2 regions of the Stenotrophomonas sp. KH_029 genome follow, and region 1 is predicted to be linked to the other one. Evidence: riboswitches for the same ligand, from Rfam matches in the RefSeq annotation. Region 1 holds a riboswitch; the other holds the start of a gene.
What was found. A riboswitch is a leader RNA that binds a small molecule or an ion and turns the genes downstream of it on or off. The one in region 1 is predicted to bind thiamine pyrophosphate.

Region 1 (16,124 bases):
GGGTCTTGTCGTGAATCGAGTAGAGGTCGAAATAGTCCGGGGTCTGCAGGGTGTACTCGAACAGCGGCGAGAACGGGATCGACCTGCCAATGCAACTGCCGCTCGGCACACCAGTGCGGTGCTTTCGATGGTATCCAAAGCGGAAGCGCCCGGTTGCGCCCGAGGGATGCGTCGCGGTGAATGTGAAGCGATCTTCTGCCGGAAACGGCTCCGGACAGGTACGGTCGTTGACGGTGTTGATGTCCAACTGGTGATATTCAGGACCGAGCATGCCCGGACAGCCCATGCCCACTCCGGTGCAGCCGTCGGTGTCTTCGTACCCGTACTGCCAGGCGGAGCCATCCGGGCGCGTGACCCTGGTCAACAGGTGATTCTGCAGGTTCAGGCCGAACTTGATCGGCGTGTACGCGTAGCGCCAGGTCCGCCCATGTGCGGTCACCTGGGTGATAGTGTTGCCGCTGTAGCTCAGGTCGATACGCCGCCCGTCGCTGGCTTCGATGGTGGCCAGCTGGTCGCCGCTGTAGTGATAGTTGACCCAGTTGCCATGGCGGTCTTCGACCCGGCTGGCCATCAGAAACACCTGGGTACGCCCACGGGTGCGGAGGTTGGCCCCGATCGACGTCACCAAATATTTGGACAGCATGCCGCCACGACGCTCGCGACCGGCATTGAGGGTGTAGCGCGTTCCATCGGAGGTGACCACCACGAAGCCCTCGCCGGGGTAGCCGTTGGTGGTACCCGTTACGCAGGTCACGCTGGTGAAGTCCTGCGCGACATACGGATAGCTGGCCCCATCGGTGGGGCGATGGGGATTACGGGAGTCGGCCCTCAACAGATCCCGGTCGCCCATGCCGGGCAGATGGATGCGGATTCCCGAGTAGAAGTCGCCAATGTCGAACGGTGGATAGGGTATCGGCGGGTACCAGCTGCCGGTGCAACGACGAGGGTTGGGAACGGCGGTGTTCCACTCGCTCCATTTCACCTGTCCGTCGAAGTTGCCGTAGATATAAGGGATATCCAGATCCCACACCCCGAATCCGCCGAAATTCTCCAGGTCGGTACGAGGCTCGATCTTGAAGCGACGCTTTACCTGGACCGGCAGCGCGTTATTGCCGGGTAGATCGACGTCGACGATGGAGAATTCCGTCGCACCGTTGTACTGGCTTATGGAATCGCCGAACAGGTCGGAGGTCAGCGGCGCGACTTCCTGCGCTGATCGGATTTTCTTTGCGTGTTCTTGATAGGGCATCAATGGCGTCAATCCCTGCGCAACAACCGCAGGACTCACCGCCAGCAAGGCACTCCACAACATCCACCAACGCCATGCAGACACCCTGCCCACCCCACCCTCGCTGCGGCGGCATGACATCTTGCTGCGATCGCCATCCATTCCAAGCCCCCACGCTGGACGCACCGGCCACGCCGTTGCCTGAGTTGCACGCTAGCAATCAGGTGGCGGTGATCGCATCGGAAGACGCCGCATTGGGATGAAAGATTTTTTGGATTTTATCTACGGAAAAATCTGAAGTTGATGTCGGACTTTTAAGTTGGCTGCAACCTCAAGAATCCCAACAGACAAACAGCGTCACGCAGCGTCGCCATCAACTCTTTTCATGCTGTTGTGCTGGTTTGAGTCGCTAGCGGCAGGGCCTTCATAGCCGCTGCCGGTTGCCGTTGGCACGGGCTGCGGCGGGTAGCCAGAACGGGACGTTCTTCACCCATTTGCCTGGCTGCGGCAGATCAGCGGTGGTGGGGATGGTGGAAGTGCAACAGCAGCCGGGCAGAACCCGGCATTGCGTGCAATGGCAATGGCCGTGGCAACCGCAAAGGCAAGAGCATCCGGCCAGCGGCCGGCACTACCGGCTGGCGCGCACGCGGGCTTTGATCTGCTGTGGTCCAGCAATCGGCGAAGCGCCAAAAGAAAGAGGGCGGACCTTGCGGTCCGCCCTCCTTGGTATTGCTGCAACACTTCGATCGATCAGAAGCGCTGGGTGTACTTCATGTACAGGAAGCGGCCGATATCGAAGCCACCGTAGTAGGCGAAGCTCGAGTTCGGCGCCGAGTACATCAGCGGGCCCTTGTGGTCGAACACATTGTTCGCGCCCAGGGCGATGGTGGCGTCCCACGGCGCCTTCCAGCTGACCTGCAGGTCATGGAAGGTGTTGGAGCCGGTCTTGCGCAGCGGGGCCGCTTCGCCATTGGCGTAACGATCCGGGTCGGTGCAGCCGATCGAGATGCACGATTCGCTCAGGCCCGAGTAGTAACGCGCGGTGTAGTTGACACCGAAGTCACCCATCGCCCAGTTGACGCCCAGGTTCGAACGCACGCGGAACAGCGTGGTGTCGCCCGACTGGCCGACCTTGCCAACCATGATTTCGTCGCCGGCACTGTTCTGATTGGCTTCGTCGTACTTGGACAGATAGCTGGTCTGCCAGTCGATGCTGAACTGACCGATCGCCAGTTCCGGCAGGCGGTACTTGATGCCCAGGTCGTAACCTTCGGTAATCATCTTGCCGAGGTTGGCGGTACCGTAGGTGACGGCGCTGACGTGACCATCGTTGGCACGCACGACGTTTTCGCAACGTGCGCTGTTGCCCAGCACGTAGCAGTCACGCAGGATACGGTCGACGCTGTCTTCGATGATCATGTCGCTGATCTCGTAGCGGTACCAATCCAGCGAGACGTCAAGGCCCTGCACCCAACGCGGGCTCCAGACCAGACCGACGGTCTTGCTCTTGGAGGTTTCCGGCTTCAGGTTCGGGTTGGCACCCGAGATGAACTGGTCACCGGACTGGCACGGCAGGGTCGAGCAGACCTTGTTGCCCTGGCCGATCTGCACGTAGTCGGCCGGAACGCCAGCAGTCGAGCACGGGCCGTTGCCGGCAACGCTGCCCGGCGCGGTAGCACCGCACGGGTCGATGTACGACTCGAAGCTCGAGCTCAGGCCACCGTACAGGTCGCTGATGGTCGGAGCGCGGAAGCCCTCGGCGTAGGTGCCGCGGACCAGCAGCTCGTCCATCGGACGCCAGGTCAGGCCGAACTTGCTGTTGGTGGTGCCGCCGAAGTTGCTGTAATCCGAATAGCGGCTGGCCACGTTCAGGGTCAGTTCCTTGGCGAACGCCATGTCCGCCAGGATCGGCACGTTCAGCTCGAGGTAGACCTCGTTCAGATCGTACTCGCCGCGGGTCGGCTTCTGGCCCAGGCCGGTCGACTGACCGGACTGCGCGAAGGCGTCCGGCGTGTAGCTGCCTTCTTCCTTGCGGTGCTCAACGCCCATGGCAAAGCCCAGGTCACCGGCCGGCAGGGTCACGATCGAGCCCGACAGGTTGGCGGTGAAGCTGGTGGTCTTGGTCAGGCCACGGGTGGTGAAGGTCGGGAACAGGAAGTCCTGCAGCTCCTGGTCGGCCAGCGAACCCTGGCCCGAGACGCCGTACGGCAGCAGCGGGTTCCACGGACGGCAGTCGCCCAGGATCGGATTGGCTGCGGTGCCGCAACGGGCCACGCCACCAGCGTCGATGTACGACGGGCCGAGCGCCTGACGCGAACCGATCAGGCTCATGTCACCGCGCTGGGTCTTGATCGACTCATTGCGGTTCCACAGGGCGCCAACGTCCCAATCGAAGGTCTTGTCAGCCACTTCGAAGAAGCCGCTGATGGTCGGCGCGAAGCGCAGGGTCTTCAGCTGGCTGTCGGTGGTGCGCGGCACTTCCCACAGGCGACGACGGAAGCTGACGTCCTGACCAACCGGATTGAACGCGCTCGAACCGGACAGCGGGGTGTTGATGTTGGACGCGTTGGACTGGTACGGGTAGCCGGAGATCTGCTGGAACGTCTGACGCTCGTTGTAGAGCAGGTCGGTGTTCAGGCTGATCGAATCGGTGAAGTCGTAGGTACCATTGATGTACACCGACTTGCGCTCGACACCGGTCAGCAGGGTCATCTGCTGGTTGGCGTTGGCGTACTCGTCAGGGGTCAGCTCATGGTAGTCATTGGGGTTGTTCGGATTGCCGCCCGGATTAAGGGTCTGGTACACCGCCGTCTTGGAGGTGCGTGCGCAATCGAACAGCAGCGGGTTGCACCAGCTGCCGTTGTGGCTGACCGGGCTCCAGTCGTCGCTGGTGGAGTTCGGACCCAGCGCGCCGTCACGGCTGTACCAGCGGTCCTTGGCCCACACCGGATCCTGCTTGGAGTATTCGGCCGACAGGGTCAGGCTGCCGCGCTCGCCCTTGGCGCCGAGGGTCATCGAGTACTGCTGCTCGTCACCGTCGCCGTTGCCGTACTGGCCAACGCGGACGCTGGCTTCGCCACCGTCGATGTTCTTGCGGGTGATCACGTTGACCACGCCGGCGATGGCGTCCGAACCGTAGATCGAGGACGCGCCGTCCTTCAGGATCTCGATGCGCTCGACAGCCGACATCGGGATCTGGCTCAGATCCTGCAGGCCGGAGGTGGAGGCACCCAGGCGCTTGCCGTTCATCAGCACCAGGGTGCGCTGGGCGCCCAGGTTGCGGATGTCGACGTAGTAGCCGCCCACGTTCTCGCCCGAAGCCAGCGACTCCGAACGCGAGATGGCCGGGGAACCGGCCGAGGTGAGGTTGTTCAGCACGTCAGCGACGTTCGAGAAACCCTGCTTTTCCAGGGATTCGCGGGTCATCGTCAGGATCGGCTGCTGGGTTTCCATGTTGGCGCCGCGGATACGCGAGCCGGTGACCGAGATGCGATCCAGGTCAGTGGTGCCAGAGGCAGCTTCCTGCGCCGAGACAAAGCTCGGCGCCAGCGCCAGGGCGATGCCGGCGGGCAGGAGGCCCAGCCGCACGGCAGGAGTACGAAAATTCATTTATCTCTCCGAGGTACGTTAGTAGCGTGTTAAACCGCCTCGGAAAGTTACGATTGCGTTGCAGTTAATTATTTGCGGGAAGCCACCGAAGGCTTTGCCGACTTTGGCGGGAGCATTCCAGCGGTCTGGCGGAAGCCTGACGCAGACTGCCCGTAACGGGCCCGAAACGCCCGTGCAAAGCTGCAGCAGTTGTCAAATCCACTCGCAGCGGCTACTTCGCCGATCATCATGTCGGTGTCACGCAGCAGGTCGGCCGCGCGCTCCAGGCGCAGCCGCGCCGACAACGACTGCGGGCTTTCTTCATACAGGCTCTGGAAGGTTTTGGACAGGTACCAGCTGGAGAAGTTGGTCAGCTCGGCCAGTTCGCCGATGCGCACCACGCGGTGGCTGTTGCCTTCCAGGTACAGGCGCGCACGCTGCATGCGGCCGAACACCTGGCGCTTGCGCACCCGCGAACGGCCCGGGCAACGCTGCACGCCGATGGCCATCCCGTGCTGCAGCGAGGCCAGGTGCAGCAGCACCGGGCGCAGCGCCTGCGCCGGCTGGCCGCTGGCCAGGGCATCGCGCCACAACCGCAACGCCACCCGCACTTCGCCGCGGCTCATGCTGCCGCGGCCGGCATACAGGCTGCTGTCGACCAGTTCGCCCAGCGCGCGCAGGGCTTCGGGGGTCAGGCTCAGGCCGATGCACAGGCCATCGCGGCCGGCCTGGATCATCGGCCTGGATTCCTTCTCGAAGGCGATCCATTCGCGCTGGCGCAGGCGGAAGCGGCCTTCCTTGGATTCCACCCAGGCGCTGCCACGCAGCTGCATCCACACGGTGAAGGTGCTGCCGGCGGTCTGCAGGCTGCCGAGCCGGGCCACGCCCAGGCAGGTGGGCAGTGGTCCGTCGTCGACGATCTTGTCCAGGGAGAGCGATTGACCGCGATCGGCCAGGGAGAGCTGACGCATGACTGCACCGTGTGTTTGCCGTTGCTGGGCAAACGTTTTGCCAAATCGGGCGAGCCGGGTCAGGAATTACCTACGAGATTCCTCCGAATTCGACACGAGGCCGGTACGAAGGAAAGACGACGCTTATTTTCCCTTGAAAAACAGCGCCTTGGCTGCGGCCGAGAAGACCGGGGCCGGGGCCTGGGCCAGCGGCATCACGCCGATGTCGGCACCGTCGGCCACCGCCAGTGTCAGGTACAGCGCATTGCCGTCGGGCTGCGCACTGAATCCATTGCCCGCACTCAACCGGTCGGCATCCAGGCAGTACTCGGCAGGCCCCGCACCGGGGGTGAGGCGCGAGAACAAGGTGGCGCAATCGGCACGGTTGGACAGGTAATCGACGCTGCCATTGCGGGCCACCGCCCAGGTCCGGTAGCGCCAGCGCGACGGCCGGTCCCCGCTGACCTGGCGGATGCTGCCGGGGTCCAGCAACGCATCGGCCGACCACAGCCCACCGGCCGACAGCCGGGTGAACAGTACGCGCTGCGCGGCCGGGTCGAAGCGTGCCTGCGAGACCCCGTCGATGCTGCCCAACAGGCGCCAGGGGCTGTCGCGGCGGTCGAACAGCAGCAACCGCATGCGTTCGCTGGCATCGCGCTCGACCACCAGCACGTGCGCGGCATCGCCGGCGTACAGCGCCTGCAACGGCTGCGCCACGGGCACCGGCAGCGGCACCACCAAGTCATCGCGCGGGGATACTTCGTAGATCACCGGCCGGGCCTGCGCATCGCGGCCGGAGACCAGCAACCGGGTGCTGTCGGCCGACCAGTCGGCCGCCTGCCGGGTTTCCGGGCGCAACCCTTCGACCGGACGCAGCGACTCGGGGCGGGCCAGGTCGGCCCACCACAGCCCGTAGTTGCCGGAGCGGTCGGAGGTGAACACCAGTTGCCGGCCGTCCGGGGCCAGCATCGGCTGCCCATCGCGGCCATTGGAGGCGAACAGGCGCTCGGGCGTGCCCGGATGGCCCTGCTCCAGCGGCACCCGGAACAGGCCGAACTGCGCCTTGCGGTGCACGAAGGCGAGCATGTCGTTGTGCCGCGACACCGCCGGCGACTGCGCATCGTCGATGCCGACATCGCGCAGCATGCGGGTCTGCGTGTCGAGCTCATACAGGCGCGCTTCGCTGTCCACGCGGCGGCCGAACACGATGTGGCGGCTGTCGCCGCGCCAAGCCCAGCCACGGATCTCGGCCGAATCGTCGGTCAACTGCTCCGGCACGCCCCCCTGCGCCGGCAGCCGCCACAGATCGCCGATCTGCGGGTTGCGCACGAACACGATCCAGCGCCCGTCGGGCGAGTAGCGCGGCGCATAGTCGAAACTGTCCTCGGCCACGGTATAGGCCAGCGCGCGCCATTGCCCGCTGGCGATGTCCAGGATGCGGATGCCACGGTGGGCAAAGCGCCCGGCCAGCGACCCGAACAGCAGGCCGCGGCCGTCGGGGGTCCAATCGAAACTGAGCAGCTCGGTGCCATCGCAGCGGGTGAGGTGGCGCACCGCGCCGCCGGTGGCGCTGGCGATCAGCACTTCGCAGGCGCCGTCGGCGGCAAAGCGCGCGAAGGCGATCTCGCGGCCATCGGGCGACCAGTTCGGGAAGCGGTCCGAGGCACCGTCGGGGGTGTCGGTCAGCGGCCGTGCCGGCGCATTGCCCGAGGTCTGGACCTTGATCGTGCTGCCCTTGCGTGTGGTGCTGTCGGCCTCATAGGCCACCTGCGAACCATCCGGGGACAAGGTCGGATAGGTCTCAAAGCCGGCGGTGGCGGTGATCAGGCGGTAGGGGCGCTGCGGGCTGCCCACCACCCGGCTGCCGTCCTCGAGCACGCCGCTGGACGCCACCGCCGCCGAGGGCCGCTGCAGCAGCAGTGCGGCCATCACCAGCAGCGCCACCAGCATGCCCAGCCCGACCAGCAGCAGCACATGCCGACGGATCCGCCGCCAGCGCACGCGCGCGGTCGCCGGCACCGCCCCGGCCGTCGCGGCAGCCGTTGCCGCATCCGGCTCGACCGCAACCGCAGCAGGTGCGCCCGGATCCAGTTCCACCACCCGCACCGGCACCAGCAGGCGGTAGCCGGTCTTGGCGATGGTTTCGATGTAGGCGGTGCCGGCCTCGTCGTCGCTGGCGAAGGCCTTGCGCAACTGGGTCACCGCCTGGGTCAGCACGTCGTTGGTGGGCAATGTATCGGGCCACACCTCGGCGAACAGTTCCTCGCGGGTCACCACCGTGCCGGGGCAACGCAGCAGGGCCTTCAGTACGCCCAGCGCCTTGGGCGTGAGCCGGCGCGGACGACGCGCACCGGGCGCCATGACCTCACGCGAGGACAAGGTAACGGTGCAATCGCCGATCCTGAGCTGATCGGCTGAAGGTGGCCCACTATCGATGCTGATCATTCCGGTGATACGAGTGAATGCAGAACAACGGGAACGCAGCATTCATCGCAATCAACCACCGATCGAACGAACCGCCAGATTCCGCACAAGGCATCAGCGCAAAGCGCAAAAACACTGAAGCGCGCGAATACTAGCCTATGCCGGTTAACCGCGCCTGTGCGCGTGGACGACACCAGGCTCTCTCTCGCCGACGAATTCACATAAATGACGTCACCATTCGCGCCTTCGGGCGCGAATTTTTTATCTGCGATTCAGTTTCGTTCACGCCGCAGCATGGTCAATCCGACCAGACGCGACACCACCAGGGCCACATACATCACGCCTGCGAACTGTTCCAGCATTACCAGCGCGCGGGCCTGCGGATGCACGGGCACCACATCGCTCAACCCCACCCCCGACAACAAGCTGAAGCTGAGATAAAGCAGCTCCATCCAGGTGCGCAATTCGCTCTCGCTGGTGGCGAGGAAACTGCCCGGGTACCACTGCTGGCAGACCGCGAAGGCGAAGGCGAACGCCCAGGCCAGCAAGGTGAAGGTGGCACCGGCGGCGAACAGTTCATCGCGGGTGACCTTGTGGTCCTGCAGCATGTAGGCGGTCAAGCTACCGGCGGTATAGAAATACAGCAGGCACTCCAGCAGTTGGGCGGCGGTGGTGAGCCCGGGCCGGCCCAGCAGGGCGCCGCTGACCGAACACGCCACCGCCGGGATCGCCAGCAGCAGGGCCAGCCCGATCCCCAGCGGGCTGCGCCGCGCCACCCACAAGGCCAAGCCGAGCACGGCGATGCCGAACGCCCCGAACAGCGCGCCACTGGCCCCGGCCTCGTCCATCGCCGGGTACAGCAGCACGCCCAGCAGTTGCACCCCCAACAACCACGCCGAGGGATGGCGGCGGGCGATGGCCAGCCATTTGGTGGTACGTGCTATCGCCATGCCGGTTCCCCCATGCGGTCGCCGCCGAGCTTATCGCGGAACACGCCACGGCTGGATGAGCATGCCGGGACGGCGCGGTGCCGCCCCGGCGCCGTGCTCACTGCGGGCGGTAGACCTCGGCGCCGAGCTGGCGGAATTCGGCCGACTTTTCGGCCATGCCCGCCGCGATCGCGGCCTGCGCCTGCGCGTCCTGTCCGGCGGCATAGTCGCGCACGTCCTGGGTGATCTTCATCGAACAGAAGTGCGGCCCGCACATCGAGCAGAAGTGGGCCAGCTTGTGCGCGTCCTTGGGCAGGGTTTCATCGTGGAATTCCCTGGCCTTCTCCGGATCCAGGCCAAGGTGGAACTGGTCTTCCCAGCGGAACTCGAAGCGCGCCTTGCTCAATGCGTTGTCGCGCACCTGCGCGCCGGGGTGGCCCTTGGCCAGGTCGGAGGCATGCGCGGCGATGCGGTAGGCCATGATGCCGTCGCGCACGTCCTGGCGGTTGGGCAGGCCCAGGTGTTCCTTGGGGGTGACATAGCAGAGCATCGCCGTGCCGTACCAGCCGATCATCGCCGCACCGATCGCGCTGGTGATGTGGTCATAACCCGGTGCGATGTCGGTGGTCAGCGGCCCCAGCGTGTAGAACGGCGCCTCGCCGCACTCGCGCAGCTGCTTGTCCATGTTTTCCTTGATCAACTGCATCGGCACATGGCCGGGGCCTTCGACCATGGTCTGCACATCGTGCGTCCAGGCGATGCGGGTCAGCTCGCCCAGCGTCTCCAGCTCGCCGAACTGCGCGGCGTCATTGGCATCGGCGATGCAGCCCGGGCGCAGGCCGTCGCCCAGCGAGAAGGCCACGTCGTAGGCCTTCATGATCTCGCAGATGTCCTCGAAGTGGGTGTAGAGGAAGTTTTCCCTGTGGTGGGCCAGGCACCACTTGGCCATGATGCTGCCCCCGCGCGAGACGATGCCAGTGACCCGCTTGGCGGTGAGCGGCACGTAGCGCAACAGCACGCCGGCATGGATGGTGAAATAGTCCACGCCCTGCTCGGCCTGTTCAACCAGGGTGTCGCGGAAGATCTCCCAGGTCAGTTCCTCGGCGCGGCCATCGACCTTCTCCAGCGCCTGGTAGATCGGCACGGTACCGATCGGCACCGGCGAGTTGCGCACGATCCACTCGCGGGTTTCGTGGATGTGCCTGCCGGTGGACAGGTCCATCACGTTGTCGGCGCCCCATCGGATCGCCCAGACCAGCTTCTCCACTTCCTCGGCGATGCCCGAGGACAGCGCGCTGTTGCCGATGTTGGCGTTGATCTTGGTCAGGAAGTTGCGGCCGATGATCATCGGCTCGGATTCGGGATGGTTGATGTTGTTGGGCAGAATGGCGCGGCCGCGGGCGATTTCATCGCGGACGAATTCGGCGGTGATCAGGGCCGGGATCGACGCGCCGAACGCCTGGCCGGGGTGCTGCTGCAGCAGCGCCGCGTCACGCACGGCCTGCAGCCGCTGGTTCTCGCGGATCGCCACGAACTCCATTTCCGGGGTGACGATGCCGCGGCGGGCGTAATGCATCTGGGTGACGTTGGCACCGGCCACGGCGCGGCGCCGCGCGCTGCGTGCCGGGAAGCGCACCGCGTCCAGCCGCGGGTCGGCATCGCGCGCGCGGCCGAACGCCGAACTGGGGCCCTGCAGTATTTCGGTGTCGCCGCGCTCGGCGACCCAGGCCGCGCGCAGTGCCGGCAGCCCGGCCGCCAGATCGATGCGTGCCTGCGGATCGGTATACGGGCCGGAGGTGTCGTACACGGTCACCGGAGCGTTCTCTTCGCCGCCGAACAGGGTGGGCGTGCGGGTCAGCACGATTTCGCGCATCGGCACCTGCAGGTCGCTGCGCGTGCCCTGGACGTGGATCTTGCGCGAACCGGGAATGGGCCGGGTGACCGACTCGGAGAGTTGCTGGGCCTGCTGCTGCAAGGTGGAAAGCGCTGCGTTCATCGGTATCGTCCTGGTTGAACCCGGCAACTGGCGGTACGGCCGCTAGCGGAGGGTTCGTGTTGGGAGGGACGAAACGGCGGCGCACGGCCGAGGGATTGCGGGCGGTCTGCGGGCACGGGGGCCCTGCGGCGCAATACATCGGCAGTTGCGAAGCTTCCCTACGCCGGTATCAACCGGATCAGGTTCGATGGGACTGTCTCAACCCGGCCCAGATGGACCAGGTACCCCCGCTTCGGGGCGAATTAGACCACAACGGCGGCGCCATTGGCGTGCGCGGCTGCGCCTGGATGCCGCGGCATCGCTGCACGTGAAAGGCTGCTGACGGTGAATCGACTAGAATGGTGCGGCGCGGCACGGTAGTGGCCTGCCGCCCAGGAGTTCCGCATTGTCCGGCATCGACCGGCTTGATTCGCCCCAGCGCCGGTTGGTGGTGCTGGAGACGGCAGGCATTCGCTCGCCCCTTTTGTACGGAGAAACTCCTTTATGGTGTTTCGTATTTCCATCGCACTGATCATCGCATTGGTGCTGATCGCCGGCATCGCGCCCGGCCCCTTCAACGACGTGGTCCAGAGTGGCTTGACCACGGTGATCCGCAGTACCGGCTGGATGTACCTGCTGGTGGTGTTCATCACCTTGTCGTTCCTGATGTACCTGGCGTTCGGCCGCTTCGGCAGCCTGCGCATCGGCGGCGAAGAGGCCGAACCGGATTTTTCCAACGCCAGCTGGATGTCGATGCTGTTCGCCGCCGGGATGGGCATCGGCCTGGTGTTCTGGGGGGCGGCCGAGCCGATCTCGCATTTCATCAAGCCACCGGAAGGGTTGGCGCCACAGAGCATGGAAGCAGCGCGCGCCTCGATGCGCTATGCATTCTTCCATTGGGGCCTGCATCCGTGGGCGATCTATGCGCTGATCGGGCTGGCGATGGCCTGGTTCCAGTTCAACCGCAATGGGCGCGGGCTGATCAGCGACCTGCTGCAGCCGATCATCGGCGCCCACCACCGTGGCTGGATGGGAACGGTGGTCAACGTGGCGGCGGTGGTGGCCACCGCGATCGGCGTGGCCACCACGCTGGGCTTCGGCACGATCCAGATCGCCGCCGGCGTGGAACGGGTATTCGGCATCCGCTCGACGGTGCCGGTGCAGCTGACCATCATCGTGGTGGCGTTCGTGCTGTACATGGCTTCCACCACCAGCGGGGTGAACCGCGGCATCAAGTGGCTGTCCAACTTCAACCTGGGCCTGGCGGCGTTGCTGCTGGCGCTGATCCTGGTGCTGGGGCCGACCGGTTTCATCTTCGACACGTTCACCACCACGATCGGGTCCTACCTCAATTCGCTGGTGACGATGAGCCTGCGCATGTCGCCGTTCTCGGGCAGTACCTGGGTGGCGGACTGGACGATCTTCTACTGGGCGTGGTGGATCGCCTGGGCGCCGTTCGTGGGCTCGTTCATTGCGCGCGTATCGCGCGGGCGCAGCATCCGCGAGTTCGTGCTGGGCGTGGTGATCGCCCCCAGCGTGCTCGGCTTTGTGTGGTTCTCGGTGTTTGGCGGCACGGCGCTGTGGTCGCAGATCTTCGGCCATGTGGACCTGGCCCAGGCGCTGGGCAATGGCTATGAGACGGTGTTGTTCACCATGTTCGACAGCCTGCCGATGCCGATGGTGCTGTCGGTGATCGCGCTGGTGCTGTTGATGATCTTCTTCGTGACCTCGGCCGATTCGGCGGTGCTGGTGTTGGCCACGATGTCCACCGAGGAAGCCGGCGACCCGCCGCTGGCGCGGCGCATGGTGTGGGGCGTGGCGATCGCGTTGATTGCCGGGGTGCTGCTGCTGGCCGGCGGGCTGACCGCCCTGCAGGGCATGATCACGATCGCGGCGTTGCCATTCGCGCTGCTGATGCTGCTGGTGATGTGGTCGCTGTACCGGGTGCTGGACATGGAATACGCGCTGCAGCGCCGCCGTGCGCAGCGCGCGCGGCGGATGATGGATGCCTGGATCGAACGCGAGATTGCCGCGCAGGAAGAGACACGGGACGAGGCTGCTCGGGCACCTTGAGATTTTCGCTCTTTATTCTAAGAGCGGTCGCTTCGCTGTTGTCGGCTTGAGGGTCGGGGTGGGTGCGGGTGCGGGACTGTCGAAAACATGGGTCCGGCGCATGCGCCGGACGGGTTGGGCAGGACGCCCAACCCTGGCCTTGCCGGATGCGCAGGAACGCGCATGCGAGCAAGTTTTCGCCAAGCCCCCAAGGAAGGGTTTACGGCGTGTCCCGCACCCCCACCCACGCCGGCCCAAACCAGGCAAATGCAGAACGCTTCGCAGCTGCTCCTGCTCAGTACCCCGCCGCCTGCCCGTCCTTGCGGCTCTCCGACGCCCCGTAGTACACCCCGGTGTCCGGGTCGCGCAGGATCGCCTGGTAGCCGCCATACGGACCATCGGCAAACACCACCCGATGGCCCTTGCGCATCAGCGCGCGCACCGTTTCGTACGGGAAGCCCGTTTCCAGGTTGACCTCACCGCCATCGCTCATCGCCGTGGCCTGTCCGGTGGGTTCGGTCGAGCCCTCGTGCTGGATACGTGGTGCATCGCCGGCCTCCTGCAGGTTCATGCCGAAGTCGACCATGTTCATCACGATCTGCGCATGCCCCTGCGGCTGCATCGCCCCGCCCATCACCCCGAAACTCATCCACGGCTTGCCATCCTTGGTCACAAAGGCCGGGATGATGGTCTGGAACGGGCGCTTGCCCGGCGCATAGCCGTTCGGGTGGTCCTTGCGCAGCACGAACATCTCGCCGCGGTCCTGCAGGATGAAGCCCAGCCCCGGCGGTGCCATGCCGCTGCCCATGCCGCGGTAGTTGGACTGGATCAGCGACACCATCATCCCGTCCGCGTCGGCCACGGTGAGGTAGATCGTGTCGCCTTCCTGCAGCTGCTTCGGCGTGCCCGGCTGCACTTCGCGCAGCGCCTTGTCCATCGAGATCAGCTTGCGCCGCTCGGCCGCATAGGCCTTGGACACCAGCTTCTGCACCGGCGCCGGGTGGAACGCCGGGTCGGTGTAGAAGCGCGCACGGTCGGCGAAGGCCAGCTTCTTGGCCTCCACGAACAGGTGCACGTGTTCGGGCGAGCCGAAGGCGATCTTGGAGAAGTCGTAGCCTTCCAGCACGTTGAGGATCTGCAGCGCGGCGATGCCCTGGCTGTTGGGCGGCAGTTCCCAGACGTCATAGCCACGGTAGTTGCTGCTCACCGGCTCGACCCACTCACCATGGTGGCTGGCCAGGTCCTCATAGCTCAGGTAGCCGCCGTTGGCCTTGAAATAACTGTCGATGGTGCGGGCGATATCGCCCTTGTAGAACGCATCGCGGCCACCGCGCGCGATCTGCTCCAGGGTGTTGGCCAGGTTCGGGTTCTTCCACATCTGCCCCTTGCGCGGGGCGTGGCCGTCGACGGTGAACTGTTCCGTGAAGCCGGGGTACTTGGACAGCTTGGGCACCGAGCGATCCCAGTAGTAGGCGATCACCTCGGCGACCGGGTGGCCCTGCCGCGCATAGCCGATCGCCGGGGCCAGGTTGTCGGCCATCGGCTTGCGGCCGAAGCGTTCGTGCAGCGCGAACCAGCCATCTACCGCGCCGGGTACCGACACCGGCAGTGGGCCGGTGGCCGGGATCTCCTTCAGCCCGCGGCGCTGGAACTCGGCCAGGGTCAGCGACTTCGGCGAGCGGCCCGAGCCGTTGTAGCCGTACAGCTTCTGCGTCTTGGGGTCCCACACGATGGCGAACAGGTCCCCGCCGATCCCGTTGCCGGTCGGCTCCATCAGCCCCAGCGCCGCGTTGGCGGCGATCGCCGCGTCCACCGCCGAGCCGCCGGACTTCATCACATCCAGTGCGATCTGGGTGGCCAGTGGCTGGGAGGTGGCCGCCATCGCGTGCGGGGCGATCACCTCCGAACGGGTGGCGAAGGGATGGCCGGTGATGCGGTCGGCACCGATCGCGGCGATCGGCAGGGCACACAGCACGGCGGCGGCAAGCAGGCCGCGGGCAAGATGTCGGGACACGGGGTGGTTCCTGATGGAGGGTAGCCCCCCGATAGTGGCCGCACCGCGCCCCCGATGACATCCGACAATGGTCATGCCAGGCGCACGGGGCGGCCCGGAATCCGCGCAGAACGCCGCGCCAAAATAGTGAATTCGGGTTCACCGTAACGATTTCAACCGCAACCATCCTTGCGTGGCGAGGCTTTGCGCTGGATGCAGGCGAAACTGTCGGAAATCTGGCCGCCAGGGTTGACAGCGCCAAAACGCCTGTGGTTTTCTCGATCTCATGTTGCAGCGCACAGCCACCCGCGAATCCATCCAGCACGCCGACACCGGCGGCGCCTCGATCCGTTCGCTTCTCGTCCTCGTACTTATTACCCAACCAACAGGTGCGGGACGGACCGGCGTGTAAGCAAGACTGCCAGGTATCCATCAAAACCCGCACCCACCCAGGTGCGGGTTTTTTCGTTTCAGAGCCCCTGCATTCCTCCCCTCCCCCTTTCGACTGCCCCCTGCCGCCATGAACCGCCCTCCCGCCACCACTGCTTCGATGCCCACCGCCTGCACGGCCGGTGCCTGCGGTCGTGGCACGGCGCATGCCACCGCTTCCCCTGACTGGCCGACGCGTCGCTGACCGTCGGCCACTTTTTTTCTTTCCGCCAAAGGACCTCCCCCATGAGCACCAACGACCTGCCCCAGATCAAGATCGCCGTTGTCGGCTACGGTAGCCAGGGCCGCGCGCACGCGCTGAACCTGCGTGAATCCGGCTTCGATGTCGTCGTCGGGCTGCGCCCGGGCGGCCCCACCGAAGTCAAGGCACAGGCCGACGGCTTCACCGTCAAGGCCCCGGCCGAGGCGGTCAAGGACGCCGACCTGGTCGCCGTGCTGACCCCGGACATGGTGCAGAAGAAGCTCTATGAAGACGTGCTCGCACCCAATATGAAACAGGGCGCGGTACTGCTGTTCGCGCACGGCCTGAACGTGC
Region 2 (16,124 bases), 1.1 Mb from region 1:
TTCATTGCAATGTTCTCTCGTCAGTTTCATGCCCCCCCCCTTTGCGGAAGGGAGGGGGGGTTTAATTACAGGTAGGTCACCTGGAAGGTGGCCGAGCCGTTCAGCGGCACTTCAGCAGTCAGCGGCAGGTCGTCACCGTTGCGGATGACCGGACGCACCGTCATCGACAGGGTGTGCACATCGGCACTTACCGGAGCGGTACCGGCACCCCACGAGGTGTAACCACCGGCAGCCGAGGTGTAGGCGCGCAGGTAGGGGGAGGTTTCGGCCGCCCAGTTGGCATCGCTACTGAACTGCTTGAAGAGCAGGCTTGCGGCAGTGCCGTCGCCCTGCGCGGTACCAATCACGAGGGCATAGGCACCAATGTTCACGCCGCCAATCGCACCCAGGCCGAACTGAACGGCCGAGCCCGCCACGGCGCCCGGCAAGGTCAGGCCCGGCTGCAAGGTAGCAGCACTGTTGTCAATCACCTGAATGGCCACCGGGGCAGCGGTGCCACCACAGTTGATGGTCAAGGTGACTTCATCGGAGTCGCGCAGAACCGTCTGCGCGGCAGCATTCAAGACCGCCGCCGAGTGACGCCCCAGATCCACCGTGCCACCGCCGGAGAAGGCCGGGGTGCAAGCGGTCGGCACAATGGCGCCGGTGATGGTCAGATCCACGCTCTGCGCATAGGCCAGGGCCGGGGACAGCATGGCGGCCAGCGCCGCCGACAGAAGTTTAACGTTCATGAGAGATTTTCCATTGAGATACGAAGAGGCCAAAGCCTCGCCCCAACGAGGAAAGGCTGAGATCGAGACGGACGTCACTATATGGAAAGCACCACTACGTTGCTATGCAACAATTACGAAAGTTCTGCCGGATAGACGGGTCTTGTCCGGAGCGAACATCCGGGCTCCGACTGCGGTTCCGTTCAGGTTTCATGGACTAGCCCTGAAATCATAAGGCTCAGTTGGGAAAATTGACGCTCCCACTTTGTTATTGTCGATCTCGGGAGCCACGGGATCGACCAAACAATGCTTTACCCAAACTTGCGTCCTCCCAACGCCCCAGAAGAAAGGGCTAACAGGGCGCTAACGCCTCTTGAGTGGGGAGTATTAATCATCCGAGCTTGAATGTGATTAATTCGTGAAGAACGGGGCGATCTCAAGAAGCAAGCGCAACACGTGATCTGAATTCGGCGATCTCTTTGTCCATCACTTCGGCGGGCGTCTTCCAGCCCAGCGTCTGACGCGGGCGTGTGTTCATGAGCATCGCAACGTGATTGAGATACTCCTGGCTCGCGCTCGACAGATCAACGCCCTTGGGCAGGAACTGCCGAAGCAATCCGTTGGTGTTTTCGTTGCTGCCGCGCTGCCACGGCGCGTGTGGATCAGCAAACCAAACGTCGATATCCAGGCGGTCCATCAGCTCTGGGTAGCACGTCAACTCCGTGCCTCGGTCGTAGGTCAAGCTGGTGCGCATGGATTCGGGCAGCTTCTTCAGTTGGCGACTGAAACCCTCCAGTGCCGCCTCAGCTGTGCAGCCGTCCATCTTGCAGAGGATAACAAAGCGCGTCTTTCGTTCGACCAGCGTCTCTACGCAGGAGCGGTTGAAAGAACCCTTGATCAAGTCGCCTTCCCAGTGGCCCGGAACCAGTCGCTGCTGCACTTCTTCCGGGCGATGCACGATACGCAGCTGCTCAGGAACCCACGTCCGCTTGGCTGCTGTCGTGCGGCGTAGACCTCGCGTCGGCTTGCTCTGCCGAAGCGCTTCCACCAGCTCTCTCTTCAGCCCTCCGCGCGGGTGGGCATAGATGCTGGCGTGAATAGTCTCGTGGCTGACGCGCTGGCTGGAATCGTCCGGGTGCATGTCGCGAAGCTTGGCAGCAATCTGCTGGGGCGACCAGCGATACAGCACCAGGTGATCACGGACGAACTGGGAGCGCTCGCTGCCCTCGATCAGCCGGCGGTGCCGAACGGAGCGTAGTCGGCGGGCATGATAGTCTTTGCCGGCCTCGGTGGCACTGTACGCTCCAGCGCCTTGCCGGGCCACCTCGCGACTCAGGGTAGAAGGGCTGCGCCCCAACCGCCTGGCGATGGATCGCATACTCTTACCATCCTGGATCTCGATCTGGACAACGGCGCGTTCTTCAGCGCTCAAATGGTTGTAATGCCTGGACATGCTGACACCCTACTGGTTAGTGAGTGTTGCACTTGGAGATTGAGTCTAAGCAGTGTGAATTGCCCTTCTGGGGCCGTCTGCCGATGGCTTTGGCCACCATCCATCGATTGGACAGCGCAAACAGCACAACACTTGCGCGGTGTTCTTGCCCCCCCCCCCCCCCCCGTTAGCACGCCTTTGGGTAGTGGCAATGATCGTGACATCCACGAACAATTCCGGCGCGGGTCCTTTTACGTTGGCCAAGACCTTCGGCGCCACCAAAGGTCAATTATATGGAAGGCCCCTCAACACCGGCGGCCATTCTTCATGCAGTTGCCGGCCAGCAACCGGCACTACCTCATTGTTCTATCGGAGTTGTTCAGGACCTCCCTCGCTCATGGCCATCGGCGGATCTCCTACGGGCGAAATCATCAGCGTGTGCCCCGCCGCGCTCTGTAGCTACGACCACGCGGAGCCTTCATGCGAAATCAGACACAGTTTTGCCCACCACCCGTTGGATCCACGCTTCCGCCGCGGGAATCTCGACCGAAGCGCCCTTCGGTCGCACGATTCATGACGAATATTCAGGCAGCACAGATGCTGCTACGGATAGTTCAACGTTAGCGTAACCGAACCGCTCAGCGGAACTTCGCTGGCAAGAGGAAGGTCCTCGCCCTTACGAATCACCGAAGCGACCAAAAAGTTCAAGACATGTACCCGCGCGGCGATCGGCCCAGTGGCAGGACCAACACCCCAAGACTGATGGGACGGGATACTATTCATATTGCCAAGCGCAGGCAAGGCAGCTACCGACCACCCCCCTCCTGAAACCGGCCGCTCAATCCGCACCATCGCAGCACCATCTGCGAGAGGCGGCGTCTCCACCAGCAATGCGTATCCACCAATGTTAACCGCTCCCACAGCACCCAAACCAAAATAGTGCCGGGTGGAAGCGGTATCTGGAATAGCAACGCCCGGCGCAAGCGTACCGAAATCGTTGTCCAGAAACTCTAGTGCCAATCTTGTCGCCGCACCACAGGTGACCGTCAGTTCTATCGAATCAGACTTCCTTAACAAGGTCTGGACTGTGGTATTCAGCGCGCTTGCCATGGTTCGACCAAGATCCACCACGCCACCAGCCGAGAGTGCCGGGGTGCAGGCCGTTGGTACAATTGAGCCGTTCATGGACAGGCCCGCACTCTGTGCGGAGGCCAGCAGCGGTACGAGCGAAGAAAGGATGGCAGCGGTAAAAAGTTTGACTTTCATAGTAGCTCTCTCAAAATTGGTTGTATGTCCCAAATTGAATTTTTACTCGCTCCTCTCCTGGATGCAGAGAGCTATTCGCCATACTGATTCCGGAACAATTATTAGATGGTGTGCGCGCAAATCAGTGGCGTATGTGCAACAAATGCGAATATTTGAAAATGCAGTTTACAAGGCGTTGTCTAAGAATTCAGATGCGACATGCGATTGGAGCGTGGCGATTTTGCCCCCCTTCGTTTCGTTATTAGTGAGGCCCCGAGATCAACGATGCCGTTTGCTGGGAAAGCAGGCATCTGGCCCTTGCGGGCCAGATGCCTATTGACCTGTTCGAAGATCATTCTGGACAGGCCCTGGCCAGACCACATGTACAAGGAGGCAACACGCGCCACGCCAACGACAGGGAAGTGCTGAGGATCACGCGTGCGCCTCATGGTGGTGATCAGTCGTTGCAGACGAGGTCGGCATCGGTCTGCCACAGGCCGTCGGCACGTTGCTGTGGCAGTGGCTCGAACTGCCACTGGCAATCCCGGTCCACGTCATAACCGGCGCGGCTGGCGTACTGGCGGGCCAGATCGGTGGCGATGGTCCGCGATGTGGCGGGATCGGCATGTACGCCCGTAGCAGTGAAGTGGGCTGGTGCGGCGATCGCCAGGGTGGAAATGCCCAGTGCAAGGCAGGCGGTGGCGAGGGTGGGCAAGCGAGTACGAGGGCGCATATCAAAACTCCCGGTAAGTGGCGGTCGCCACGCTTGCAGGCTGCTCCCGCAATGCGGGCGCGCCTATGCAAAAAATACGAAAGTAGCGGGGAGTGGTCGGGTTTTGTGTAATATTGTGATATTTTTCACTGTATTGACGTTGCTGCCGCAATGATTCCGTACATGCCCCGTCCGTTCTCGACAGCAATAACCCTCCGTCGGTAGACTGGGCCGTAAGTAGGTGCTGTCGCGATCGAAGGCCGGGTTCTCGAAGATCAGGCCGTTGATGCGGCACTTGCCAGGAGATTGTCGACGAGTACGCGACGGATCCATTGGCCCCATCGTGGCCCAGCTGCACGCCGATGATGACCATGGTGGCCTCAGTACTTTTTTTCACGAACTCATCACAATCAAGGGGGGGGTGATTCACGCATCCCGATCAAATAGGTGTAGCGCCCTGTTCACGCGCCCCTTCTTTTCTTCTTGAGAAGTTGCGGGAGAGCGCAAGTTTGGGTTTACACGGTTTGATCTCCGGTTTCATAGCGTGCCTGAACCGCAGTCGGAGCCCGGATGTTCGCTCCGGACAAGACCCGTCTATCCGGCAGAACTTTCGTAATTGTTGCATAGCAACGTAGTGGTGCTTTCCATATAGTGACGTCCGTCTCGATCTCAGCCTTTCCTCGTTGGGGCGAGGCTTTGGCCTCTTCGTATCTCAATGGAAAATCTCTCATGAACGTTAAACTTCTGTCGGCGGCGCTGGCCGCCATGCTGTCCCCGGCCCTGGCCTATGCGCAGAGCGTGGATCTGACCATCACCGGCGCCATTGTGCCGACCGCTTGCACCCCGGCCTTCTCCGGCGGTGGCACGGTGGATCTGGGGCGTCACTCGGCGGCGGTCTTGAATGCTGCCGCGCAGACGGTTCTGCGCGACTCCGATGAAGTCACCTTGACCATCAACTGTGGTGGCACCGCTGCCCCGGTGGCCATTCAGGTGATTGACAACAGTGCTGCTACCTTGCAGCCGGGCCTGACCTTGCCGGGCGCCGTGGCGGGCTCGGCCGTTCAGTTCGGCCTGGGTGCGATTGGCGGCGTGAACATTGGTGCCTATGCCCTCGTGATTGGTACCGCGCAGGGCGACGGCACTGCCGCAAGCCTGCTCTTCAAGCAGTTCAGTAGCGATGCCAACTGGGCGGCCGAAACCTCCCCCTACCTGCGCGCCTACACCTCGGCTGCCGGTGGTTACACCTCGTGGGGTGCCGGTACCGCTCCGGTAAGTGCCGATGTGCACACCCTGTCGATGACGGTGCGTCCGGTCATCCGCAACGGTGACGACCTGCCGCTGACTGCTGAAGTGCCGCTGAACGGCTCGGCCACCTTCCAGGTGACCTACCTGTAATTAAACCCCCCCTCCCTTCCGCAAAGGGGGGGGGGCATGAAACTGACGAGAGAACATTGCAATGAAAATCAAACTGTTGACCGCTGCCGCTCTTTCCTTGTTCGCACCGCTGCTGGCGTCGGCACAAAATGCGGACCTGACCATGAGTGGCGCTATTGTGCCCGGGGCATGCACTCCCGCATTCTCGGGCGGTGGCGTGATCGCTCTTGGTCGGCACTCCGCCGCCACATTGAATGCTACAACCCAAACCATGCTGCCAGAGTCGGACGACGTATCGTTAACGATTGCTTGTGATGTTGCGACATCAATATTGATTGATATTGATGATAATAAGAATAGTACGATTGTATCGACCCTTACTTTTCCCGACCGGGCAGATGCGGACAGTGCCATGAAAATGGGTCTCGGTGATGATGGTGGCACAAACATCGGCATGTATGGTCTGGCGCTGTCATCTGGTGCGACAGTTGACGGGTTGGGTGTGATCAGACTTCTCAATGGAGGAAGTCCTTCCGATTCCGCGGGATGGCGAGACGCCGCTAGGTTCTATGGTCGTTACATGCGCACTCGTAGTTTTGTTTCTTTTTCTTGGGGTAATTTGGATGGCGGCGGCATCGTTGGCGTTCCTGCGATCGGCCGGCAATTCACTATTCCAATGAGGGTAGTGCCCGTCATTCGTCCTGGGGATGATTTGGATACTTCGGGCGAAATTGTGATGTCCGGCTCGCTAACCTTTACTGTCAGGTATATGTGATTTTATCCTCAATTCAGTCAGTGTGATCTCACATCTCAACACCATCGTTGAATGGATATTTCATGGGTGTTGAGGTGTGGTCAACTGTGGCCGTGCCCCGGTTTGAAGTAGAGGATGCTCGTCATAGTCTAAGCCTCCTCTGACCTCCTCCCCGCGTTAGGCCCGAGCAGAAGTGGAAAATTCGGCGTTGGGTGGGGACGTGAATTGGGCGGCAAACTCGGCTGGTGGGACATCGCCGATTGATGAGTGCGTCCGGAAATGATTGTAATCGACCCTCCAGCTTTCGATCTTCTGGCGGGCGTCATCGAGCGACAGGAACCAGTGCGTGTTGAGACACTCGTCCCGGAAGCTGCCATTGAACGACTCGATGAAGGGGTTGTCGGTCGGTGTGCCAGGTCGGGAATAGTCCATGGTCACCCCATTGTCGTAGGCCCAGCGATCCATCACGATCGAGACGAATTCGCTGCCGTTGTCTGTCTGGATGCGTTGCGGCAGCTCGCGCTGGTGGCGTAGGCGTTCCATCACGGCCACCACGTCTTCGCCCTTGAGGTGCTGATTCACTTCGATGGCTAGACTTTCCTTGGTGAAGTTGTCCACGACGGTCAGCGCCCGGAAGCGGCGTCCGTCGAATAGGGCATCGGCCACGAAATCCATGCTCCAAACCTGATTTGGAGCCGTCAGCATCGTGCGCTCCAGGCGGTGTGCTGCGGCCTTGCGTCTGCGAGGACGCTTACGCCGCAGATTGAGGCCCGCTTGGCAGTAAAGCCGGTAGACGCGTTTGTGGTTGGCCTTCCAGCCTTCCCGGCGCAACAGCACGAATATTCTCCAGAAGCCGTAGCGAACCCGCGTGGCAGCGATCTCTTCGATCCGCAGAAGTAGTGGCGCATCATCATTCTCACGGGGTTGGTAATACCACGCCGAACGGCTTTGCTTTACGACCTCGCAAGCCCGGCGAACCCCAACTCGATAACGGTCGACCAAGTGGCCCACGAGCGTCTTGCGCTGCGTGGGCCTCAGAGCTTTTTTGAGAGCACATCCTGCAGCATAACTTTGTCCAGACTCAAATCGGCGACCAATTGCTTGAGCTTGCGGTTCTCTTCCTCAAGCTGACGTAGCCGGCGTAGTTCGGACACGCCTAACCCGCCGAACTTTTTGCGCCAAGCGTAGAACGTAGCTTGGCTGATACCCATTTTGCGGCAAATCTCTTCGACCGTCGTGCCGCTCTCGGCTTGTTTCAGGGCGAACGCGATCTGCTCTTCAGTGAACTTCGACTTCTTCATGGCGACGGGCCTCCTTGGGCCTGAGTGTCGCCGAATTTTATAGTTCTGGCTGGTCTAAATTACTGGGAGGAGGTCACCTATACCGCTACATTAACCGCATGACCTGAGCAGAAACCGGTGGGTCATTACAGGGTTTCAGTCGCCAACTGAAGAAGCTGCCCGAATCCATGCGCACCAGCTTGACCTACGACCGAGGCACGGAGTTGACGTGCTACCCAGAGCTGATGGACCGCCTGGATATCGACGTTTGGTTTGCTGATCCACACGCGCCGTGGCAGCGCGGCAGCAACGAAAACACCAACGGATTGCTTCGGCAGTTCCTGCCCAAGGGCGTTGATCTGTCGAGCGCGAGCCAGGAGTATCTCAATCACGTTGCGATGCTCATGAACACACGCCCGCGTCAGACGCTGGGCTGGAAGACGCCCGCCGAAGTGATGGACAAAGAGATCGCCGAATTCAGATCACGTGTTGCGCTTGCTTCTTGAGACCGCCCTGAGCGGGCAAGTGTCCGGCGGCCGGAGGCCTGCTTTTCAATAAATGGCATCATTGATCAGAGCCTCCCTAACGCCCCCCGCCAGTGCGCACGCCCGACTGCTTTCCGATGAACGACGACAACCACCTCGTGCAGGGCCTCAACAACGATGCGGTGGCCGCCGACTGGCCGCCGCTCACCGCTGCCGAAATCACCTGGCTGGGCGGACGCTACCGGCAGCTCGACGGCCCCTGCCCGTTGCTGTGGCACAGCCCGCGACCGCTGTCGGCCGCCGCCATCGTCGACAGCGCGACCGGGCCGGTGTTCATCAAACGCCACCACGGCAGCGTGCGCAGCGCGGCGGTGCTGGGCGAAGAACACCGCTTCATCGCCCACCTGGCCGCACGCGGGGTGCCGGTGGTGCAGGTGCTGCACGCCGCCAACGGCGACAGCGCGGTCGAGCACGACGGCTGGACCTATGAGCTGCACAGCCTGGGACGCGGCCAGGATCTTTACCGCGACGCGCCCTCGTGGACGCCATTGACCGACCTGGCCCAGGCGCGCCAGGCCGGGCGCATGCTGGCCCGGTTGCACCAGGCCGCCGCCGACCATCACGCGCCCCAGCGCAGCACCCACCTGCTGGTGGCGCGCGACGACCTGATCCGCGCCGACGATCCGCTGGCGCTGCTGCGCGCCGGCCTGGCGCAGCGGCCCGGCCTGGCCGCCTACCTGGCCGGCCAGGACTGGGAGCGCGACCTGCAGCGCGCGGTGCTGCCCTGGCACGCCCGCCTGGCCGGCCGGCTGCAGGACGAACCGCGGCTGTGGACGCACAACGACTGGCATGTCTCCAACCTGCTGTGGTCCCCGGCCGGCGCCGGGCAGGCGATCGAGACCGTGCTCGACTTCGGCCTGGCCTCACCGACCAGCGCCCTGTTCGACCTGGCCACGGCGATCGAGCGCAATGCGATCGCCTGGCTGGAAGTGGACGCTGCGGCGCCAGCCGCACGCGTGGACATCGCCCTGGCCCTGCTCGAGGGCTACCGCCAGGTGCTGCCGCTGTCGACCGCGCGGGTACGGCTGCTGGCCGACCTGCTGCCGATCGTGCACCTGGACTTTGCCCTGTCCGAAGTGGAGTACTTCCAGGCCATCACCGGCTCGCCGGCCAATGCCGACGTGGCCTACCACACCTTCCTGCTCGGCCATGCCCGCTGGTTCAACGGCGCCCAGGGCCAGGCCTTGCTGGCGGCGCTGCATGCGGCCGCCTGAGCCGGCGCGGGCAGAGCCGCGCCGATTGTGGTGAAATAGCCCCTGAAGCGGGGGTGCCTGGATGATCAGGCTGAGAGAGTCCCTTGGAACCTGATCCGGTTTGCACCGGCGTAGGGAGCTTTGTGCAGTGGGTGCAACGACCGGATGGGTCGGTGCGCGCACGCCGTCGCTTCGTCTCTTTGGCTGATGACGAATCGAATGAACCGCTGCTACCGACCCGCGCTGTTGACCGTCGCCCTGTGCACTGCCCTGCCGCTGTACGCCAGCGACACTGCCGCCGACGCCCCCGAACGCTCCCCGACCGAACTGGCCGCCGTCCGCGTGCAGGCCCGGCAAGCGGCTGTCGCCGCGCCCCAGTCCAACAGCTTCGGCAGCGGCGACTGGAAGGACACGCCGGCCTCGATGACCGTGCTCGACCGCAGCCTGCTGGATACCCGCCAGGTGCGCACGCTGTCCGAGCTGGCCAGCAACGACGCCTCGCTGGGCGACAGCTACGCCCCGGTCGGCTATTACCAGAACATCGCCATCCGCGGCTTCCCGCTGGATACCGCCACCGGCTACCGCTTCAACGGCCTGGGCATCGCCGGCGAGCAGCGCTTGGCGCTGGAGAACGTGCAGCAGGTGGAGATCCTCAAGGGCGAGGCCGGGCTGGCCGCCGGGGTCATGGCGCCGGGCGGCATCATCAACTACGTCGGCAAGCGCCCGGACGAGGTGCGCAACCTCACCCTGGCCACCGACGCCGAAGGCTCGCGCTATGCCGCAGTGGATGTCGGCCATTGGCTGACCCCGCGTTTCGGGGTGCGCTTCAATGCCGCCTGGGACGACAGCGCCTCCTACATCGACCACGCCGACGGCCGCCGCAATTTCTATGCGCTGGCCACCGACTGGTTGATCAGCGCGCGCAGCAAACTGGAAGTGGATGCCAGCTACCAGACCAGCGCGCAGCGCTCGGCCTCGGGCTACCAGCTGCTTGGCGCCAGCGCCCTGCCGCGCGGCGTGGACCGCAGCCACATGCTCGGCTACCAGCCCTGGCAGAAGCCGGTGGGCATCGACAGCACCAACCTCAGCGCGCTGCACACCTACGACTTCAACGCCGACTGGCAGTCGCGGGTGTCGGCCGGTTACAGCCGCTCGGTGATCGACGACAACGTAGCCTTCGCCTACGGCTGCTACTACGCCGCCGCATGCGCCGATGGCAGCGTGCCGGGCAACTACTTCGCGCCCAACGGCGACTACGACATCTACGATTACCGCAGCCCCGACGACACCCGCCGCAACCTGGAAGCACGCGCCGAACTGCGCGGCCGCTTCCAGACCGGGCGCGTGGGCCATGAGCTCAGCATCGGTGCCGATCGTTTCGAGCGCACCGTCGACAAGCGCCGCAACGTCAACGAGTACGTGGGCACGGCCAATATCCACGATGCGCAGGTGCCGGTGTTCGACCCCTCGCCGCTGCAACCGGGGCCGTCGGTGCGCCGCCTGGACAGCGCGCAGACCGCGTTGTTCGCCATGGACCGCATGCAGTTCGGCGATCACTGGCAGTGGTTGGCCGGTGGGCGCTTCGTGCGCCTGGACGAGCGCGCCTTCGACAAGCGCGGCAACGCCGAACGGCACAGCACGTTGTCGCGGTTCCTGCCGCAGACCGCGCTGGTCTGGAAGGCCACCGATGCGGTGAATGTGTACGCCAGCTACGTGCGCGGCATTTCGCTGGGCCAGGAAGCCCCATTCTGGACCTCCAACGAGGGTGCGTTCCTGGCCCCGGTGCTGTCGCGCCAGACCGAAGTGGGCATCAAGTACGCCAGCTCCGATGCGCTGACCCTGGGCGCGGCTGTGTTCCGCACCTCGCAGCCGTTCCAGTACGCCAAGCCCGATGGCAGCGACGCCGGGTATACGTTCGTTGCCGAAGGCCAGCAGACCCACACGGGCCTGGAGCTGACCGCCAACGGCCGCATCGCCCAGGGCCTGGTGCTCAACGCCAGCGTCAGTGCGCTGCAGGCACGTGCGCGCAGCACCGGGACCGCGCTGTACGAGGGCCACCAGCTGGTCAACGTGCCCAAACTGCGTGCCAGCGTGCAGGCCGACTACACGCTGCCATTCGCCACCGGCCTGGCGCTCACCGGCGGCTGGCGCTACGCGTCGGCCAACGCCGCCACGGTGGATGGCAGCGCGCGCGCGCCGGCCTATCACGTGGTCGACCTGGGCCTGCGCGTGAAGCACACGCTGCGCGCGCACCCGGTGACCTGGAACCTGTCGGTGGACAACGTGTTCGACCGCTTCTACTGGCGCGATACCGGCAGCACCGCCGGCGACTACTACCTGTTCGCCGGGGCGCCGCGCCAGGCACGGCTGTCGGTGACGTTCGGGCTATGAATCCGGCCGTTCTGGAATGGTCGGCAGTGGCCTTCAGCGCGCTCGGGGTGTGGCTGATGGCACGCCGCTGGATGCTGGCCTGGCCGGTCGGGCTGGTGTCGGTGGCGTTGTATGCGCTGGTGTTCGCCGAGGCCAGGCTGTATTCGGACACCTTGCTGCAGGTCGTGTTCGGCGGCTTCCTGCTGTACGGCTGGATCAGCTGGCGGCGGCAGGCGCAGCAGGACGGTGCGATCGTGATCGTCGCGTTGCCGCGGCGGCAGCTGCTGCGCGACCTGGGCGTCGGCGTGGCGTTCGGGATCGCGCTGGGGGCGCTGATGCACCACTTCACCGACGCCGCGCTGCCGTGGCTGGATGCGATGCTGGCCGCACTGAGCCTGGTGGCGCAGTGGTGGCAGGCACGCCGGCACAGCGCCAGCTGGTGGCTGTGGATCGTCGTGGACGTGGTCTACGTCGGCATGTACCTGATCAAATCGCTGCACCTCACCGCCGCGCTGTACGTGGTGTTCGTGGCGCTGGCGGTGATGGGACTGCGGGCATGGACCGCGGCGGGCCGGCGCACCGCGCTGCCGGCCGTGGCCGGGCAGCGCTAGCGGCAACGGCCTGCTGGCGGCTTCAGTCGGCCAACAGCCGCAACGGTGCGGCCCCCATCGCCGGGTCGGTGGTGCCCGGCCGGCCATCTTCGGCGCGGCCGGCCAGGCGCTGCCAGACGCCGGGTTGCTGCAGCTGCAGGTCGTACCAGCCGGCGGTGGGCGCGGCATCCCAGACGATCTGGGTACGTTCATCGGGCTGCAGCTGCAGCTGCAGCTGGCGTGCGGGCATCTGCGCGGCGTAGGCAGCGGCGGAAATGCCGACCGCCTGCGCGGTCGGGCCGGGATTGTGCAGCTGCAGGCGCAGCCCCGCAGCGCTGCGCTCCACCGTCGTAATCACCGGCGCGGCCGCGCCTGCCGCGCCGCGGTAATGGCGGTGGAAGCCGTTGGGGCCCAGCAGCCACAGGTCGTAGCCGCTGCCCTTGTGCAGCGCCCAGCGGCCCTGCAACGGCATGCCCGGGGCGAGCGTATAGCGGCGCGGTATCGCCTCCAGCTGCAGCATGTCGTAGACGTGCAGCACCGCCGGTGCGCCTTCGCAGGCCAGCTGCAGGGTGACCGCCGCCGCATCCACGGCAATGTCCGCCTGCGGGCGGTACGGCAGCGCGCGGGCGGGACGTATGCCCGGTTCCTGCTGCGCCGGTGGCAGGCTTTCGGGCAAGGCCGGCACCGTGCGCCCCGGCAGGGCGGCCGCGCGCGCGGCAAGGGCGGCGGTGGCCGGCAGCGAGGCGAGGAAGGGCCGCGTATCGCGATGGGCGAAATCGAAGGCGCCGGTGAGGTCGCCGCAGACCGCGCGGCGCCACGGCGACAGCGCCGGCGCGGCCACGCCGAAACGGCGCTCGATCAGGCGGATCACCGAGGTGTGGTCGTACACCTGCGAATCGACCCAGCCGCCGCGGCTCCACGGCGAAATCGCATACAGCGGCACGCGCGGGCCAAGCCCGTACGGGCGGCCACGCAGGTCCAGCGGATCGGCCTTCTCGTTGCCGGGCGAGGCGTGCTGGTGGTACTCGCCGTCGGTGGCCACCGCCGAGGCACCCGCCCAGCCGCCGGCCACCGAAGCATCGGGCGATGGCGGTGCCGGCGGTGGCATGTGGTCGAAGAAGCCGTCGTTCTCGTCGAACATCAGCAGCAGCACGGTACGGCTCCATACCTGCGGGTCGGCGGTGAGCGCATCGAGTACGCGCGCGGTGTACGCCGCGCCCTGGGCCGGGCTGGACGGGCCGGGATGCTCGCTGCCGGCGGCGTCGGCGATGATGAAACTGACCTGCGGCAGCTGGCCCTTCAGCACGTCCTGGCGCAGCTGGGCCAGCCCGCGCGTGCTCACCCCTCGTTCGCGCAGGGCCGCATCGTGGCCGGGCGCAGCACGCCAGGCCTGGCGGAAGCGCTCGAAGCCGGCCAGCGGGTTGTCGGTGAAGTTGTCAGCCATGTCCTGGTAGATCCGCCAGTCCACGCCGGCACGCTGCAGGCACTCGACATAGCTGGTCCAGGTATACGAATCGGGGTGGCCGCCCAGTTCGGGAAAGTTGTCGTGCGAGTTGGCCACCGCCGGGCCACCGCCACGTGCATGCGGATCGTTGTGCCCGGTCCACAGGAACAGGCGGTTGGGATTGGTGCCGGCCTGCATCGCGCAGTGGTAGGCATCGCAGACGGTGAACGCCTCGGCCAGGGCGAACTGGAACGGCAGGTCGGCGCGTCGGTAGTAGCCCATCGCATGGTCCTGCTTGGCCGCCGGCCACTGCCCCATGCGCCCGTGGTCCCAGGCGCGCTGCGCATCGGGCCAGGTATGCGGGGTGCCTTCCACGCGCATGACCCCGAACTGCGCGGCGGTATCCAGCGCGAACGGAGCGATGGCGCCGGTACCGGCGGCATTGGGCTGCAGCCACAACGTGCGCGGCGGCTGGCCCGGCTGCAACGGCGCGGCCGGGGCGACGAAGCGGTCGCCGAAGCCGCGCACCCCGGGCAGGGTGCCGAAGTAATGGTCGAACGCGCGGTTTTCCTGCATCAGCACCACGATGTGCTGCACGTCCTCCAGGCTGCCGCTGCGCGTGTCCGGGGCGATCGCCGCTGCCCGCGCGATGCTGGGCAGCAGCGCGGCGATCCCGGCCGTCACGCCACCCTGCAGCAGGCGGCGGCGGGCGGGGTCGGCGACCGGCGGACGCGCTGGGCTCACAGGTCGACCCGTACCGAGAAACCGACCGTGCGCGGCGCGCCGATGAAGGCCGAGTCGCTGCCGTCCACGCCGGCCAGGTACTTGCGGTCGGTCAGGTTGCTGACCACCAGGCTGGCGCCAACGCCCTTGAGCTTGGGCGACAGGCCCTGCAGGTCCAGACCGATGTTGGCGTTGAACACCGTGGCCGACGGCAGGCGGTTGGCGTTGGATGCGTCCAGGTAACGCTCGCCCAGGTAGCGGCCGGACAGGCCGGCATTCCAGCGCTCGCCCTGCCAGTCGGCCGAGACCACCAGGGTGTGCTTGGGCTGGCCGATCACCTGCGCGCCATCGACGATGCCCAGTTCGGTGTCGCGCGCCAGGTTGCCGCTGCCCAGGTACTTGGAGCGGTTGTAGGTGTAGGCGCCATTGAGCCGCCAGCCGTTGTCCCAGCCATAGCCGAGCGCCGCTTCCAGGCCGGTGCTTTCCACCCCGCCGAAGTTCTCGTAGACGCCGTCGGTTTCGTCCAGGTAGTCGATGCCGTTGGCCAGGCGTGCCGGCAGGTAGACGATGCGGTTGTCGAACTTGATGTTGTACAGCGTCAGCGAACCGGTCAGCGGCCAGCGGCTCACGCGCAGGCCCAGTTCGATGTTGTCGGCGGTCTCCGGCTCCACCCGCGCGAACCGCTGTGCATCGGTCTCGCCGAGCACGCCGGACGGGATGGCGGCGAAGTTCTGCGAATAGCCGCCGAACAGCTCCAGGCCCTCGACCGGCAGCGTCCAGGTGCCGCCGGCGGACAGCAGCGGGTCGGACCGGGAATCGGAACGCACGTTCTCGGCATTGCCGATCACCCGGCTGCGCTTCTGGTCGACGAAGAACTGCTTGACCCCCACGCGCGCGCTGAACGGGCCGAAGCGCGCCACGTCTTCGACGTAGTACATCTGCTCGCTGGTCTTGTAGCGGTCCTCGAACTGCACCCAGTACGGCTGGTGGTCGAAGCTGATGTCGGTGCCGACATTGAGCAGGCGGTGCCAGTCGCGGCGCACGCTGCGGTCGTACTGCTCCACCCACACGCCGGCGCGCACGGTGTTGTCGACCGTGCCCAGGGTCTGCTTCCATTCCACGTCGGCGGTGGCGCCGGCGCGGTCGTTGTCGTAATGGGAGTGGCGATAGGACTGCACGCCCTGCACGCCGGCGGCATAGCAGTTGGGATCGTACTCGGCGGTGAAGCCCGGGCGCGGCACGCAGCCGGCCCGCACCTGCGCGGCGCTGCCGTCGGGATTGACGAAGTAGAACTGGCCCAGGGCGCTGCCCCCGTAAACGGTACCGCCGCCAAGGTACTCCGATTCCGGGCGGCCGGCGCCATCATTGCGCGCCTGCACCAGGTACGGCGGCAGCCAGTCGCCGCGGCCTTCCATCTTGTGCGCGTAGCCGGTCAGCGTGGCCTTGAAACCGTTGCCGCTGTCGAAGGCCCCGCGCAGGTAGCCGAAGGTGTTCTCGCGCAGCGCGCGCGACCCGGAGCGGTAGTTCTGGTCCAGGTTGGGAATGCCGGTGAGCGTGCCGGTCAGGCCGTCACGGTCGGGGTTGGTGGCATACGCGGCCGGGGTGACGCTGGTGTACTCCGGCTCGTCGGCATCGTTGTAGGAGGCGTAGCCGCTCAGCGTCCAGCGGTCCAGCTCGGTGATGAACTTGGCGGCCAGGTTGTCGTTGCTGGCCTTGCCGGTGCCGTCGATCCAGTCGCTGACCCGCGCCGAG

Region 2: another riboswitch for thiamine pyrophosphate. It lies ahead of AC3ITM_RS00975 (TonB-dependent receptor); the one in region 1 lies ahead of thiC (phosphomethylpyrimidine synthase ThiC).

Annotation. Positions count from the first base shown of each region.
Region 1 is NZ_CM174498.1:3,438,362-3,454,485, forward strand. Features, by position in the region: gene AC3ITM_RS15435 (RHS repeat protein) at 1-1,312, opposite strand, end outside; gene AC3ITM_RS15440 (TonB-dependent receptor plug domain-containing protein) at 1,979-4,837, opposite strand; gene AC3ITM_RS15445 (helix-turn-helix transcriptional regulator) at 4,906-5,787, opposite strand; gene AC3ITM_RS15450 (winged helix-turn-helix domain-containing protein) at 5,911-8,211, opposite strand; gene AC3ITM_RS15455 (ion channel) at 8,463-9,140, opposite strand; gene thiC (phosphomethylpyrimidine synthase ThiC) at 9,238-11,115, opposite strand; TPP riboswitch at 11,253-11,354, opposite strand; gene AC3ITM_RS15465 (BCCT family transporter) at 11,599-13,167, shown strand; gene ggt (gamma-glutamyltransferase) at 13,442-15,160, opposite strand; gene ilvC (ketol-acid reductoisomerase) at 15,770-16,124, shown strand, end outside.
Region 2 is NZ_CM174498.1:207,109-223,232, reverse strand. Features, by position in the region: gene AC3ITM_RS01025 (DUF1120 domain-containing protein) at 1-5, opposite strand, end outside; gene AC3ITM_RS01020 (DUF1120 domain-containing protein) at 66-809, opposite strand; gene AC3ITM_RS01015 (IS30 family transposase) at 1,147-2,163, opposite strand; gene AC3ITM_RS01010 (DUF1120 domain-containing protein) at 2,746-3,408, opposite strand; gene AC3ITM_RS01005 (hypothetical protein) at 3,845-4,120, opposite strand; gene AC3ITM_RS01000 (DUF1120 domain-containing protein) at 4,751-5,494, shown strand; gene AC3ITM_RS00995 (DUF1120 domain-containing protein) at 5,556-6,248, shown strand; one part of gene AC3ITM_RS00990 (IS3 family transposase) at 6,405-7,276, opposite strand; one part of gene AC3ITM_RS00990 (IS3 family transposase) at 7,276-7,528, opposite strand; partial or broken gene AC3ITM_RS00985 (IS30 family transposase) at 7,651-8,013, shown strand; gene AC3ITM_RS00980 (phosphotransferase enzyme family protein) at 8,130-9,266, shown strand; TPP riboswitch at 9,306-9,400, shown strand; gene AC3ITM_RS00975 (TonB-dependent receptor) at 9,465-11,636, shown strand; gene pnuC (nicotinamide riboside transporter PnuC) at 11,633-12,226, shown strand; gene AC3ITM_RS00965 (phosphocholine-specific phospholipase C) at 12,249-14,393, opposite strand; gene AC3ITM_RS00960 (TonB-dependent receptor) at 14,390-16,124, opposite strand, start outside.